3 regions of the Pseudomonas sp. HY13-MNA-CIBAN-0226 genome follow, and region 3 is predicted to be linked to each of the others. Evidence: predicted binding sites of a transcription regulator. Region 3 holds the regulator's gene; each other region holds the start of a gene.
What was found. The regulator sigma-54, encoded in region 3, starts transcription at its own class of promoters, with help from an activator protein. The targets are predictions, from matches to a motif close to ANTGGCATNNANNTTGCTNT.

Region 1: AAEZ05_RS24270 (circularly permuted type 2 ATP-grasp protein) is a predicted target of sigma-54. The motif match lies at 2,883-2,902, and genes of this name have one in related genera.
Region 2: AAEZ05_RS10700 (flagellar basal body rod protein FlgF) is a predicted target of sigma-54. The motif match lies at 2,825-2,844, and genes of this name have one in related genera.

The regions. Positions count from the first base shown of each region.
Region 1 covers NZ_JBEOPS010000025.1:43,466-48,649, forward strand. The annotation lists gene AAEZ05_RS24260 (transglutaminase family protein) at 1-482, opposite strand, end outside; gene AAEZ05_RS24265 (alpha-E domain-containing protein) at 479-1,429, opposite strand; gene AAEZ05_RS24270 (circularly permuted type 2 ATP-grasp protein) at 1,442-2,851, opposite strand; gene AAEZ05_RS24275 (ribonuclease E inhibitor RraB) at 3,336-3,677, opposite strand; gene AAEZ05_RS24280 (hypothetical protein) at 3,892-4,125, opposite strand; gene speE (polyamine aminopropyltransferase) at 4,344-5,184, opposite strand, start outside.
Region 2 covers NZ_JBEOPS010000008.1:59,125-64,308, reverse strand. The annotation lists gene phhA (phenylalanine 4-monooxygenase) at 1-753, opposite strand, end outside; gene AAEZ05_RS10705 (sigma-54-dependent phenylalanine hydroxylase transcriptional regulator PhhR) at 1,050-2,612, shown strand; gene AAEZ05_RS10700 (flagellar basal body rod protein FlgF) at 2,899-3,639, shown strand; gene flgG (flagellar basal-body rod protein FlgG) at 3,685-4,470, shown strand; gene flgH (flagellar basal body L-ring protein FlgH) at 4,523-5,184, shown strand, end outside.
Region 3 covers NZ_JBEOPS010000006.1:95,879-101,062, forward strand. The annotation lists gene lptB (LPS export ABC transporter ATP-binding protein) at 1-493, shown strand, start outside; gene AAEZ05_RS08450 (RNA polymerase factor sigma-54) at 705-2,198, shown strand; gene hpf (ribosome hibernation-promoting factor, HPF/YfiA family) at 2,273-2,581, shown strand; gene ptsN (PTS IIA-like nitrogen regulatory protein PtsN) at 2,594-3,058, shown strand; gene rapZ (RNase adapter RapZ) at 3,061-3,918, shown strand; gene AAEZ05_RS08470 (HPr family phosphocarrier protein) at 3,934-4,209, shown strand; gene AAEZ05_RS08475 (ZIP family metal transporter) at 4,290-5,183, opposite strand.

The sequences.
Region 1 (5,184 bases), on a different contig from region 3:
CAAACCCCCGAGCGCCCGGCGAAGGACTGGGCCGCGCTGGTGTCGACCTCGGTCGAGCCCGGGGTGTAGGTCATGTGCGAGTTCAGGCCATGCATCAGGTCGATCAGCGCCGTGCGATCGCGGCGCTTCTTGCATTGCTTCTCCGCGAACGCGCGCAAGGCTTCATCCGGTTCGGTCAGGCGGGTGAACCGCAGGAACGGCAGCGCCGACTGGCTTTCATGCTCGGCTTCACGCAGCTCGTCGATGTCGACCTGACCACGAGCGCCGATGATGATGGCCTCGTGCGGTTCGTCCATGGTCAGCACATGCAGGATATTGCCAAACGGGTCGAGTTGCGCCCGCACCGGGCGCGGCAGGTCGAGCTGCCAGCTGAGCACATGCTGGCGCTCGCTGTCGTGGGGTGTCAGTCGCAGGTACTGGATGCTCGCCCGCACCTGATCTTCGTAGTGATAGGTGGTCTCGTGGCTAATGGAAAGTCTCATGCAGCCTCCAGGTAGGAACTGTGAATGGCGTTGCCCAGCTGGCGCACCAGCGGGATGAACTCGGTCAGCCAGGCATGCAGGCCCTCGTCGAGAATTTCGTTGATGCCGGTGTAGCGCAGGCGCGCGTCCATTTCTGCGGCCAGGCGTTGGGCCGGTCGGCCGTTGGCGCCTGGAAGCTGGGCGAGAATCTGGTCGATTTCTTCGGTACAGGCGCGCAGCGAACGCGGCACGTCGGCGCGCAACAGCAGCAATTCGGCAACATGGCGGGCGCCGGGAGCGTCGCGGTAGATCTCGGTGTAAGCCTCGAACGAAGACAGCGCGCGCAATAGCGCACTCCACTGGTAATAGGCATGTGCGGTGCCGTCGCTGACCGCTTCCGCCTGGTCACCGGCCATTTCGTAGCGCGCATCGAGCAGGCGCAGGGTGTTGTCGGCGCGCTCGATGAAAGTGCCCAGGCGAATGAAACGAAACGCATCGTTGCGCATGATGGTGCCGTAGGACGCGCCGCGAAACAGGTGGGAACGTTCCTTGATCCATTCGCAGAAGCGGCTCATGCCATAGCGGCTCAAGCCCTGGTCGGCGATACCGCGAATTTCCAGCCAGGTGGCATTGATGTTTTCCCACATGTCGGCGGTAATCCGCCCACGCACGGCATGGGCACTGGCCCGTGCAGAACCGAGACAACTGTAGATACTGGCCGGATTGGCCGCATCCAGGGCGAAGAAGTGCAGCAGGCGCTCGGCGTGCAGTTCGCCGTGGCGCTCAAGATAATCCTCAAGGGTGCCGGTGATCAGCAGCGGCATGGCCAGTTCGTGCAAGCCGTCGCCGCGGCCATCCTGTGGCATCAGCGATAGCGAATAACTGATGTCGAGCATCCGTGCGAGGTTTTCCGCCCGCTCCAGGTAACGCGACATCCAATACAGATCCGAGGCAGTTCTACTTAACATGGCAAGCTTCCTTCAATCCTCGACTACCCAGGTGTCCTTGGTTCCACCGCCCTGGGAGGAATTCACCACCAGGGAACCTTCGCGCAGCGCAACACGGGTCAGGCCACCGGGCACCACCCGGGTTTCACGGCCGGACAATACAAACGGACGCAGGTCGATATGCCGTGGCGCAATGCCGTTTTCGACGAAGGTCGGACAGGTCGACAGCGACAGGGTCGGCTGCGCGATATAGGCATGCGGCTTGGCCTTGATGCGCGCGCGGAATAACTCGATTTCCGCCGCCGTCGCGGCCGGCCCGACCAGCATTCCGTAGCCCCCCGAACCCTGGGTTTCCTTGACCACCAAGTCTGGAAGATTGGCCAGCACGTGGGAAAGTTCAGAAGGATTACGACACTGGAAGGTCGGAACGTTCTTCAGGATCGGTTCTTCATCCAGGTAAAAGCGGATCATGTCGGTAACAAACGGATACACCGATTTGTCATCCGCCACCCCGGTGCCGATGGCATTCGCCAGTACCACGTTGCCCGACCGGTAGGACGACAGCAGCCCTGGCACGCCGAGCATGGAGTCTGGATTGAACGCCAGCGGATCGAGGAACGCGTCGTCGAGTCGGCGATAGATCACATCGACCGCCTTCGGCCCGTCAGTCGTGCGCATAAAGACCATGTCGTCACGCACGAACAGGTCCGCGCCCTCGACCAGTTCAACGCCCATCTCCCGCGCCAGGAACGCATGTTCGAAAAACGCGCTGTTGAAGCGGCCCGGGGTCAGCACCACCACGCTGGGGTTGTCGATAGGACTTGAGCTTTTCAGGGTGTCGAGCAACAGGTTCGGGTAGTGGTCGATGGGGGCGATGCGCTGGGCCGAAAACAACTCGGGAAACAGGCGCATCATCATCTTCCGGTCTTCGAGCATGTAGCTGACGCCGCTGGGGGTGCGCAGATTGTCTTCGAGCACGTAGTAGGTGCCGTCACCGTCGCGCACCAGATCGACACCGGAGATGTGTGAGTAAATATCCCGGTGCAGGTCGAGCCCTTGCATCGCCAACTGGTACTGCTCGTTGGCCAGCACCTGCTCGGCCGGAATGATCCCGGCCTTGATGATGCGCTGCTCGTGGTAGAGGTCGGCGAGGAACATGTTCAACGCCTTGACCCGCTGGATACAACCGCGCTCGACCACCCGCCACTCGCTCGCGGGAATGCTGCGCGGGATGGTGTCGAACGGGATCAGGCGCTCTGTGCCCTGCTCGTCGCCGTAAAGCGTGAACGTAATACCGGCTCGATGAAACAGCAGATCGGCCTCGCGGCGCCGTTGGGCCAGCAATTCGTCAGGCGTCTCGGCCAGCCAACGGGCAAATTCCCGGTAATGCGGGCGGACCTGGCCGCCGGCATCGTACATCTCATCAAAATAGGTGCGGATCATGCCGTACTCCTTGTCACCCGGACATCTAGGCATCGCAAGGCCCGTGCCATCGGCATAAACGCTTTGATATCAATCAGTTGGATAAAAGCTGTAAAAACACCGCACCAATTGCGTGCGGCAAATGCCCCAACCTGATCGCCCCCGCTCCATTGCGAAGCAATGCTGTCGCTATCACCAGCATAGTCAGAGTTGATTTCACTGCCCGCCTGGCGATGGGGATAATTGGCTTATTCGCTGAAAAGCTCATCGAACTTCCCTTTTGGCCGCCTGTTTTGGGCGGTTTTTTTTTGCCTTTTTAAACGTTTTGGATCAAAAGCAGGATCAAAAGATCGCAGCCTGCGGCAGCTCCTACGGAGGGCGCATTCCAATATAGGAAGTGCCGAAGGCTCGGGCCGCGATTGGACGATCTTTTGATCATGCTTTTGAACGAAAAACGGCCAACCCTAAGGTCAGCCGTTGCTGGGTGTTGTTGCTGTTCATAATGTTATGCGAGTCGCCCTCGTACCTCCTGCTTCACGCCCCATCCTTCGATGATGCCGCCCAGAGGCTCTACCACTGCCTCGAATCCCTGTTCGAAATCGCCGATGTCATCGTAGGTGGCGTACATGACCTTGCTCAGTTCCAGCGCCCATGCGCCGTCGTCGCGCACACTGATCTGCGCGTTCAAGGACTCACCACGGTAATGACCTGCTGCCCTGCGGGCCCGCTCCTCGTCGGGGAAAATCGCGTAGAACTCGATGGGATGAAATTTTGAAAAATCGAAACCGCCTTCTTTCATGCGGCGCAACACGCTGCTGCTGATGTCTTCTTGATAGGCTGTGCTCATGAAACGTCCTCCTGAATCCGATGGATAGACTTTCCGTGCTCCCCGACGCCCCCAGCCGAATAGTGAGGACGAGCCGGTAACCAGGTCACCGATGGGAATCAAGCATGTAGCTGACAAGACCAGACCTTAGCGATCCAATCGCTGATCTCTTCTGCAGAGTAGCCCTTTGACCGAGCAGCTGCCAAGGCCTGGTTTAAATGTGACAGGAGTTGTATCAGACGGGAGTGATGCCGAGGATTTGTATGCTGTTCTGAGATTTAAGACTTTTGACGCTCGCGTCAGCGGTTCGCCCTTCCAGATCATTCAGATCCAGTTCTGCAGCGACAGGAAGCAGACGAGCCTTGATGAGCTTGGCGGCGTGCTCGTTGTCCGGGCACTCCTCGCACTCGAAGATTTCGTCGACTGTTTCACCGTGATCATCCACGAAAGTGATTTTCCACTTTTGCATCAGTGCCTCCTCGATAAAACCCGCAAGTGGGCTTACATCTATCTGGACTTTTGCACTGGGTGATCGTTCCCCCAGATTATTCACCGGTTGACACAAAAAAACGGTAGGAGCGAGCTTGCTCGCGATGGCTTTGAAGGCGCCACGTTTAATCTGGCAGCCCGCGTCATCGTTGACGTCCATCGCGAGCGAGCTCGCTCCTACAGTCAATGTGTGTGGCTTCAGTCGTTGCTTGGCTTGTTGATGGCCTGCAATACGTACTGCGGCAAGGCGAATGCGCCGATGTGGATTTCCGGGTTGTAGTAGCGGGTGATGATGCCGCTGCCGGCAAAGCGCTGCTGCAGGATTTCACGGGACAGTTTGCGATAGCGGGTGTCGGTCGCGCCCCAGGCAAAGGTCATAGAGCCGCCGATGTAGGTCGGTACGGCTGCCTGGTAGAAATGCCAGTCCGGGAACAGGCTGCGCAGGCGTCCGGCAGTGGTTTTGACTTCTTCGATCTGCATGAACGGCGTGCCGTTCTGCGTCACCAGGATGCCGCCTTCGTTCAGGCAGCGACGGCAAGCCTGGTAGAAGTTTTCCGAGAACAGCACTTCGCCCGGGCCGATCGGGTCGGTGGAGTCGGAGATGATCACGTCGAACTTTTCAGTGGTGGTCGCGACGAAACGCATACCGTCATCAATCACCAGGTTCAGGCGTGGATCGTCGAATGCGCCTTTGGAGTGGTTCGGCAGGAATTCCTTGCACATATCCACCACCGTGCCGTCGATCTCGACCATGGTGATGTGCTCGACGCCACGGTGCTTGGCCACTTCACGCAGCATGCCGCCGTCGCCGCCGCCGATAATCAGCACGCGCTTGGCAGTGCCGTGTGCCAGGATCGGCACGTGGGTGAGCATTTCGTGGTAGATGAATTCGTCGGCTTCGGTGGTCTGGATCACGCCGTCCAGCGCCATGACCCGGCCCATGCGCGGGTTTTCAAAAATCACCAGGTGCTGGTGTTCGGTGCGCACTTCGTGCAGCAGTTTTTCCATGCGAAAACGCTGGCCATAGCCTTCGTAGAGG
Region 2 (5,184 bases), on a different contig from region 3:
GACCATGCCCATAATGTCCTCGTGGGCCAGGTCGAACAGGCGCTTGAGGTTGGGCAGCACGAAGTACAGGGGCTGCAGGATGTCGATGCGGTAAGGCGTGCGCATGCATTCCAGCGGGTCGAAGGCTTGATGTTCAGGCTCATCGGACAGGCAGTAGACGGTTTCTTTCGGTGAAGAAAGGATACCGCCGCCGTAGATGCGCTGGCCCTGGGGCGTGTCGACCAGGCCGAACTCGATGGTCATCCAGTACAGGCGCGCCAGGTACACCCGTTCTTCCTTGGTCGCCTGCAGGCCAAGCTTGCCGTAGGTGTGGGTGAATTCGGCGAACCAGGGGTTGGTCAGCAGCGGGCAGTGGCCAAATATCTCGTGGAAAATATCCGGCTCTTGCAGGTAGTCCAGCTCTTCGCGAGTGCGAATGAAAGTGGCCACCGGGAACTGCTTGTTGGCGAGCAATTCGAAGAAAGTCTGGAAGGGAATCAGCGCTGGCACCCGGGCCACCTGCCAGCCGGTGGTTTCACCGAGCACCTTGTTGATCTCGCCCAGTTGCGGGATGCGGTCGTGGGGCAGACCGAGTTTTTCGATACCGTCCAGGTATTCCTGGCACGCACGACCCTCGATCACTTTCAGTTGGCGAGTGATCAGCGTGTTCCACACCGCGTGTTCTTCGGCGGGGTAATCGATAAAACCTTGCGCATCGGGCTCACGAGCCACGTATTGCGTCTGCTTCATGCTTGCTCTCCTGCTAGGGGAAATTCGTTCTTGTTATGTCCAGCTATGGACTTACAAATACCCCAGGATTTTCGGATGTGCAGCCCCGTGCGCGAGGTGTAGAGAGCAAAAACCAGTGCTTTTCGTAAACTTTTCGTTACGCAATGGCAGTTGTGTCGTGGCTGTTGAGTTTTCTGGTTTGAAAAGCGCCGTGGGTGTCACATAATCTTTACGACTATCTGAGCGTCGCAGCAAAAAACCGCTCCTGCGGCCACCGCAATCCCCCTGTGGGAGCGGGTCGAGCTTGGCATGATTTCCTTAACCGCTTTTTGAGCCTTTATATGCGTATCAAAGTCCACTGCCAGAACCGCATCGGCATCCTGCGCGACATCCTCAACCTGCTGGTGGAGTACGGGATCAACGTCGCGCGTGGCGAAGTCGGGGGTGAGCACGGTAATGCGATCTACCTGCACTGCCCGAACCTCATCAACCTGCAGTTCCAGGCGCTGCGGGCGAAGTTCGAATCGATCCCCGGGGTGTTTGGCGTCAAGCGCGTAGGGCTGATGCCCAGCGAGCGCCGGCACATGGAGCTCAATGCGCTGCTCGGCGCGCTGGAGTTTCCGGTGCTGTCGATCGATATGGGCGGTTCGATCGTCGCGGCCAACCGGGCCGCCGCACAGCTGCTCGGTGTGCGGGTGGACGAGGTGCCGGGCATCCCGTTGTCCCGTTACGCCGAGGATTTCGACCTGCCGGAACTGGTACGTGCCAACAAGTCGCGGATCAACGGGCTGCGGGTCAAGGTCAAGGGCGACGTGTTCCTGGCCGACATCGCGCCATTGCAATCGGAGCATGACGACAGCGAGGCCATGGCCGGCGCGGTATTGACGCTGCATCGCGCGGATCGGGTAGGTGAACGCATCTACAACGTGCGCAAGCAGGAACTGCGGGGGTTCGACAGCATTTTCCAGAGCTCGAAGGTGATGGCCGCCGTGGTCCGCGAAGCCCGGCGCATGGCGCCCCTGGACGCACCGTTGTTGATAGAAGGCGAAACCGGCACCGGCAAGGAGTTGCTGGCGCGGGCCTGCCACCTGGCAAGTCCCCGCGGCCAGTCGCCGTTGATGGCGCTCAACTGTGCGGGGCTGCCGGAGTCCATGGCCGAGACCGAATTGTTCGGCTACGGCCCTGGCGCATTCGAAGGCGCCCGTGCCGAAGGCAAGCTCGGGCTGCTGGAGCTGACTGCCGGCGGTACGCTGTTTCTCGATGGTGTCGGTGAAATGAGCCCGCGCTTGCAGGTGAAATTGCTGCGCTTCCTGCAGGACGGATGCTTTCGTCGGGTAGGCAGTGATGAAGAGGTGTACCTCGATGTGCGGGTGATCTGTGCGACCCAGGTCGACCTGTCGGAGCTGTGCGCTCGCGGGGAGTTCCGCCAGGATCTGTACCACCGCCTGAACGTCTTGTCGTTGCACATCCCGCCACTGCGCGAATGCCTGGACGGCTTGACGCCCCTGGTCGAGCACTTCCTGGACCAGGCCAGCCGGCAGATCGGTTGTCCGCTGCCGAAACTGGCGCCGGCGGCGATGGAGCGGCTCAGTCATTACCATTGGCCGGGCAACGTTCGGCAATTGGAGAATGTACTGTTCCAGGCGGTGTCCTTGTGCGAAGGCGGCACGGTCAAGGCCGAGCACATCCGCCTGCCGGACTACGGCGTGCGTCAGCCGCTTGGCGATTTTTCTCTGGAAGGCGGGCTGGACGAGATTGTCGGGCGCTTCGAGAAGGCGGTGCTGGAGCGTCTGTATTCAGAACATCCGAGCAGCCGGCAGTTGGGTAAACGCCTGGGGGTTTCGCATACCACCATTGCCAACAAGCTGCGTGAGTATGAGGTGGGCAAGGACAGCAGCACTTAAAGTCAAAAGATCGCAGCCTCGTTTCACTCGGCAGCCCCTACGGGGATCAGGTATTCATGTAGGAGCTGCCGAGTGAAACGAGGCTGCGATCTTTCGCTCTATTGCCGCGAAGCGGCACAACACCGCCGGTTTTTCGACTTCACCCCATTCCTTCACTCCTCTCCAAACCCCTCAAGCCCCCTGTTTGCCGGGCCCCGCGCCGCCAGAAAATAGTTGGTCTGCAAATTGCTTATGGCTCAGCAGTACAGCGGTGGGCGGCAAACGTCCGGCATGCAGAGGAAAGAGTGTGGATAAGTACCTTTATGTAGCTATGACCGGCGCCAGCCAGAATGCACTGGCGCAGAAGGCTCATGCGAACAACCTCGCGAACATCTCCACCAACGGTTTCCAGAAAGACCTGGAGCAGGCGCGCTCGATGCCGGTGTTTGGTGACAGCTTTCCGGCGCGTGCGTTTGCCATGTCCGAGCGTCCGGCCACCGACTTCTCCGCAGGTTCGCTGGTGGAAACCGGCCGCGACCTCGACGTTGCCGTACAGGGCAATGGCTGGATTGCCGTGCAGAACCCCGATGGCGGTGAAAGCTATGTGCGCACCGGCAGCCTCAACGTCGACGCCCTGGGCGTATTGCGCGCCGGCAATGGTATGCCGGTGATGGGCAATGGCGGGCCGATTGCCGTGCCGCCCGAGCAACAGATCGAGGTGGGCGAGGATGGCACCATCAGCATTCGGGCGATGGGCGAAGGCCCGCGCGTGATGGCCGAAGTCGACCGCATCAAGCTGGTCAACCCTGACTTCCGGAACATGACCAAAGGCCTGGACGGTTCGATCCACACCAAGGACGGTCAGCCGGCGCAGGCGGATGCCAACGTCAAGCTGGTGTCCGGTTTCCTCGAGTCGAGCAACGTCAACGCCGTGGAAGAAATGACCTCGGTGCTGGCCCTGGCCAAGCAGTTCGAATTGCACATCAAGATGATGAACACCGCCAAAGAAGACGACCAGGCCATGGCTCGGGTCTTGCAGATCAGCTAATTACCAGAACGTCGCGCCGTAAAACAGGCGCACGAGGAGAATCGAATGCTTCCGGCTCTATGGGTTGCCAAAACCGGTCTGTCCGCCCAGGACACCAACCTGACCACCATTTCCAACAACCTGGCGAACGTGTCGACCACGGGTTTTAAACGTGATCGCGCCGAGTTCCAGGACCTGCTGTATCAGATCAAGCGTCAGCCTGGCGCCCAGTCGACCCAGGACAGCGAATTGCCGTCGGGTCTGCAAGTGGGTACTGGTGTGCGCATCGTCGGCACCCAGAAAAACTTCACCGCCGGCAGCCTGCAAACCACCGAGCAGCCGCTGGACATGGCCATCGACGGTCGCGGTTTCTTCCAGATCCTGCAGCCGGATGGCACCACGTCCTACACCCGTGACGGTACTTTCCACCTGGACTCCAACGGCCAGATCGTCAATGCCAGCGGCTTCGCCCTGGAGCCGGCCATTGTCATCCCGAACGACGCCCAGACCTTCACGGTCGGCCGTGACGGTACCGTGTCGGTCACCGTTCCCGGCAACGCCGCTTCCCAGGTGATCGGCAACCTGCAGACCGCCGACTTCATCAACCCGGCCGGCCTGCAAGCCGTGGGCAACAACCTGTTCCTGGAAACGGCCGCCAGCGGCGCGCCGCAGGTTGGCACCCCGGGCCTCGCCGGTTTTGGTACCACGCTGCAGAACACCCTGGAAACCTCCAACGTCAGCACCGTTGAGGAGATGGTCAACATGATCACCACCCAGCGCGCCTACGAGATGAACTCCAAGGTGATCTCCACCGCCGACCAGATGCTCTCGTTCGTAACGCAGAATCTGTAATCAAGAATATGGGGCGGCCACGCGGTCGCCTGCAACACCGTGAGGTAGGGTCATGAATCGCTTCGTATCTGTTCTGGCACTGAGTGGCATCACCGCACTCGCGGGCTGTGTCGCGCCTGCGCCGCGGCCCAATGACCCTTACTACGCCCCGGTGTTGCCGCGCACACCACTGCCGGCTGCCGCCAACAATGGCTCGATCTACCAGGCCGGCTTCGAACAGAACCTGTACAGCGACCGCAAGGCGTATCGCGTCGGTGACATCATCACCATCACGCTGAACGAGCGCACCCAGGCCAGCAAGAACGCCAACTCCCAGGTGGGCAAGACCAGCAAGACCGACATCGGCCTGAGCTCATTTTTCGGTGGTGGCCTGAACACCAACAACCCGGTCGGTGGCGGTGACCTGAGCCTGGACGTCGGTTATTCCGGCGACCGTGCGACCAAGGGCGACAGCAAGTCCGGGCAGAGCAACAGCCTGACCGGCTCCATCACCGTGACCGTCGCCGACGTATTGCCCAACGGCATCATCGCCGTACGCGGCGAGAAGTGGCTGACCCTCAACACCGGCGATGAGCTGGTGCGCATCGCCGGCATGGTCCGCGCCGATGACATCGCCACCGACAACACCGTGTCGTCGACCCGGGTTGCCGATGCACGTATTACCTACTCGGGCACCGGTGCCTTTGCCGATGCGAGTCAGCCAGGCTGGTTCGA
Region 3 (5,184 bases):
AGGTATTGGCTATCTTCCGCAAGAAGCGTCGATCTTCCGCAAACTGTCGGTGGCCGATAACATCATGGCCATCCTCGAGACCCGCAAGGAACTCGACAAGGCCGGGCGCCGCAAGGAGCTGGAGAGCCTGCTGCAGGAATTCCACATCAGCCACATCCGCGACAACCTCGGCATGAGCCTGTCGGGCGGCGAGCGACGCCGTGTGGAAATTGCCCGGGCGCTGGCCACCAACCCGAAGTTCATCCTCCTCGATGAACCTTTCGCCGGCGTGGACCCGATCTCGGTTGGCGATATCAAGCAGATTATCCATCACCTGAAGGCCAAGGGCATTGGTGTACTCATCACCGACCACAACGTCCGCGAAACCCTGGATATCTGCGAAACAGCCTACATCGTCAACGATGGCCAGCTGATTGCCGAGGGCGACTCCGCGACCATCCTGGCCAACGACCTGGTCAAGGAAGTGTATCTGGGCCATGAGTTCCGCCTGTAAGCGCTGAGGTGCCTGCCCAGTCGCGCGAGCGCTGAGGTGCCTGCCCAGTCGCGCGAGCGCTTGTCACTTTGAAAAATCAATACTTTTTTATTGTTACAGCGCTCTAGGCAAACACTGCAAAATCGGGCATATAATTTGCTTACGTTTGGCGCTTCGGCGCCCTGTAGTGGATGGCGCATGCGCGCCGGCGAATAAGGTTTAAGCCCCTGCCATGAAACCATCGCTAGTCTTGAGAATGGGCCAGCAGCTGACGATGACACCTCAGCTGCAACAGGCCATCCGCCTGCTCCAATTGTCGACCCTGGACCTGCAGCAGGAAATCCAGGAGGCGCTGGAGTCCAACCCGATGCTCGAACGCCAGGAAGACGGCGACGACTTCGACAACGCCGATCCCTTGGCCGACAAAGCCGAGCAGCAGCCCAACGCCGATGTTTCGGAGCCCTCCTATCAGGAGACCGCGCCAACGGTCGACAACCTTGAGGAAGGCGACTGGAACGAGCGCATTCCCAACGAGCTGCCGGTCGATACTGCATGGGAAGACGTCTACCAGACCAGCGCCAGCAGCCTGCCCAGCAACGATGATGACGAGTGGGACTTCACCACCCGCACGTCGGCCGGTGAAAGCCTGCAAAGCCACCTGCTGTGGCAGCTCAACCTCGCCCCGATGTCCGACACTGACCGCCTGATCGCCGTCACCCTGATCGACTGCATCAACAATCAGGGCTACCTGGACGAAACCCTCGAGGAAATTCTCGAAGCCTTCGACCCGGAACTGGACATCGAGCTGGACGAAATCGAAGCCGTCCTGCACCGCATCCAGCAATTCGAACCGGCCGGTATCGCTGCCCGAAACCTCGGCGAATGCCTGTTGCTGCAATTGCGCCAGTTGCCCGCCAAGACCCTCTGGCTCGCAGAAGCCAAGCGCCTGGTCACGGACTACATCGACCTGCTGGGCAGCCGCGACTACAGCCAGCTGATGCGCCGCATGAAGCTCAAGGAAGATGAACTGCGCCAGGTGATCGAACTGGTGCAGAGCCTCAACCCGCGACCCGGCTCGCAGATCGAGTCCAGCGAGGCCGAATACGTGGTCCCGGACGTGATCGTGCGCAAGGACAACGAGCGCTGGCTGGTGGAACTCAACCAGGAGTCGGTGCCCAAATTGCGGGTCAACGCCCAGTACGCCGGGTTTGTGCGTCGCGCTGACACCAGCGCGGACAACACCTTCATGCGCAATCAGTTGCAGGAAGCCCGCTGGTTCATCAAGAGCCTGCAGAGCCGCAACGAAACCCTGATGAAAGTTGCCACCCAGATCGTCGAGCATCAACGGGGTTTTCTGGAGTACGGCGACGAAGCCATGAAGCCGCTGGTACTGCATGACATCGCCGAAGCCGTCGGCATGCACGAATCGACGATTTCCCGGGTGACCACGCAAAAATTCATGCATACCCCACGGGGTATTTATGAACTGAAATACTTTTTCTCAAGTCACGTCAGCACCTCGGAAGGCGGTGAATGCTCGTCCACGGCGATCCGCGCGATCATCAAAAAACTGGTTGCAGCGGAAAATCAGAAAAAGCCGTTGAGTGACAGCAAGATCGCTGGTTTACTGGAGGCACAAGGCATTCAGGTGGCTCGCCGCACCGTCGCCAAGTACCGCGAATCCCTTGGGATCGCGCCTTCGAGCGAACGCAAGCGGTTGATGTAAAGCCACGCCACAGCGTTCCAGTGGTAGACCATCGGGTCTACCGCTTTATGCACTGGCAACGAAGGAGAAGCTGTATGCAAGTCAACATCAGTGGACACCAACTGGAAGTGACCGAACCCCTGCGCACCTACATCGGCGAAAAACTCGCCCGATTGGAAAGGCATTTCGACAAGATAACCAACGTGCAAGTCACGATGACCGTCGAGAAGCTGCTGCAGAAAATCGAAGCCACGCTGCATATCCCCGGCGGAGAAGTGGTCGCCAATGCCGAGCATACGGACATGTATGCCGCCATCGACCTGCTGACCGACAAGCTGGATCGCCAACTCAAAAAGCATAAGGAAAAGACCCAGAGCCTCCTCCAGGGCGCAACCGGTCGTTAACACTCCCAACTCATGATCCGACTTGAAAGCATCCTGACCCCCGGCCGTTCCCTCGTGAACGTGCCGGGCGGCAGTAAAAAGAAAGCCCTCGAACAAATTGCCAACCTAATCCATCGCGAAGTGCCGGATATGGAGATGCAAGATGTCTTTGAGGCCCTGATCGCCCGTGAAAAACTCGGCTCGACCGGTTTTGGCAACGGCATCGCCATCCCCCACTGTCGCCTCAAGGGCTGTACCTCGCCGGTCAGCGCCCTGATGCACCTCGACGCCCCTATTGATTTCGACGCCATCGACGGTGCTCCGGTTGACCTGCTGTTCGTGTTGCTGGTCCCGGAAGCCGCCACCGATGCGCACCTGGAGCTTTTGCGCCAGATTGCCAGCATGCTTGATCGCAAGGAAGTGCGCGAAAAATTGCGCAGCGCCCCGAGCAATGAAGCCTTGTACCAGGTTGTCCTGGACGAGCAGAACGGTCATTAATCATGCGCTTGATCATTGTCAGCGGCCGCTCCGGCTCAGGTAAAAGTACCGCGCTCGATGTCCTTGAAGACAGCGGGTACTACTGCATCGACAACTTGCCCGCCGGGCTTTTGCCCGAGCTGGCCGAACGAGCACTGATCCACACCGAGCTCGCGCAACCGCTGGTGGCCGTGTCGATTGACGCGCGCAACCTGCCAAGCCACCTGTCCCGTTTTCCGGAATTGCTGGAGGAAGTGCGCAGCCGTCACATCAAGTGTGACGTGCTGTACCTGGACGCCGACGAAGAAACCCTGCTCAAGCGGTTTTCCGAAACCCGTCGCCGCCATCCGCTGAGCAATGCCAATCGCTCGCTCGCCGAGGCAATTCAGGACGAGTCCAATCTGCTGGGTCCGATTGCCGACCTGGCTGACCTCAAGGTCAACACCACCAACCTGAACCTGTACCAGTTGCGCGATACCATCAAGCTGCGGCTGTTGAACCAGCCTGAGCCTGGCACCGCGTTCCTGGTGGAGTCTTTCGGCTTCAAGCGGGGCATGCCTGTGGATGCCGACCTGGTGTTCGACGTGCGCTGCCTGCCCAACCCTTATTGGAAACCAGAGTTGCGCGAGCAATCCGGGCTCGATCAACCGGTAGCCGACTACCTGGCCGCGCAACCGGACGTCGAGGAAATGTTCCAGGACATCTCCACCTACCTGCTCAAATGGCTTCCACGCTTTGCTGCCAGCAACCGCGCGTATGTCACCATAGCCATTGGCTGCACCGGCGGGCATCACCGCTCCGTCTACCTGACCGAACGTCTGGGCCAGGTTCTGCAACAATCCCTGAAGAACGTCCAGGTCCGCCACCGCGACCTCAGCTAAAGGATTCACATCGCGATGCCTGCTCTGGAAATTGAAATCATCAACAAGCTGGGCCTGCATGCCCGCGCGTCGGCGAAATTTGTCGGGGTCGCAGGAAAGTTCAAGGATTGCACCATCAGGGTAGGACGAACGCCGGAAACCACGGTGGACGGCAAGAGCATCATGGCAATGATGATGCTGGCGGCTGGCAAGGGCACCAAGATCCATTTGAGTACCGAAGGCGAAGAGGCGGACGAAGCGCTGGATGCGCTGGTAGCGTTGATCAACAACTACTTCGACGAAGGCGAGTAAAGAACAAGGTCAAGATCAAAAGATCGCAGCCTGCGGCAGCGCCTGCAGGGGTACACGAACCCTGTGCGATCTTTTGATTTTCAAGCCAGCGCCGTATCCATCACCATCATCAAGCAAAACCCAATCAGCAACCCCAGGCTCGCCAGCTTGTCGTGACCGTGACGTCGCGACTCGGGGATCACTTCGTGCGTAACCACCAGCAACATGGCCCCGGCCGCCAGTGCCAGCCCAAGCGGCAATAGCAGTTCGGCCAAGCTCACCAGCCACGCACACAGCAGCGCAAAAACCGGCTCGACCAACCCTGAAGCGGCACCGATCAGGAATGCCCTGACCCTCGACATCCCCGCCCCCGCCAACACCAGCGCAATCACCAGCCCTTCCGGCACATCCTGCAGCGCAATACCCATCGCCAGGCTATCGGCATCAGGCATGCCGCCCCCGGCTGACACGCCGACCGCCATGCCTTCGGGAATGTTGTGGGCAATGATGGCAAACACGAACAGCCAGATCCTCGGCGCAATCGCCGGCCCTTCCTGCGCGCCTGCCAGCATTTCCGGGCAGGCCCCGGAGACCTTGCGGTCCACCAGATACAAACCCAAAGCGCCAAGCATGATACCAAGGCTGATCAGGCCACTGGCGACCCAAGGCTTAAGCCCGAGGCTCTGCGCGGCGGAGATCCCAGGCACGATCAGCGAAAACGCCGTCGCCGCCAACATGACCCCCGCGCCGAAACCTAACAGCGTATCGCTGACGGCTTGCGGCATGCGGCGAATCACCAGCACCGGCACCGCGCCCAGCGCCGTACCCAGTGCGCAGATCGCCCCACCCTGCAATGCACGCAGCAGTTTCGGTTCAAGATCCAGCCACGCCAGCCCTTGGGCGACCAGCAAGGACATACCCGCCAGCAATAACAGCGATCCGAATGCGTAACGAAACATCCGCCCACTTCCGATCGCCAGCGTTTCAGTGCCCATA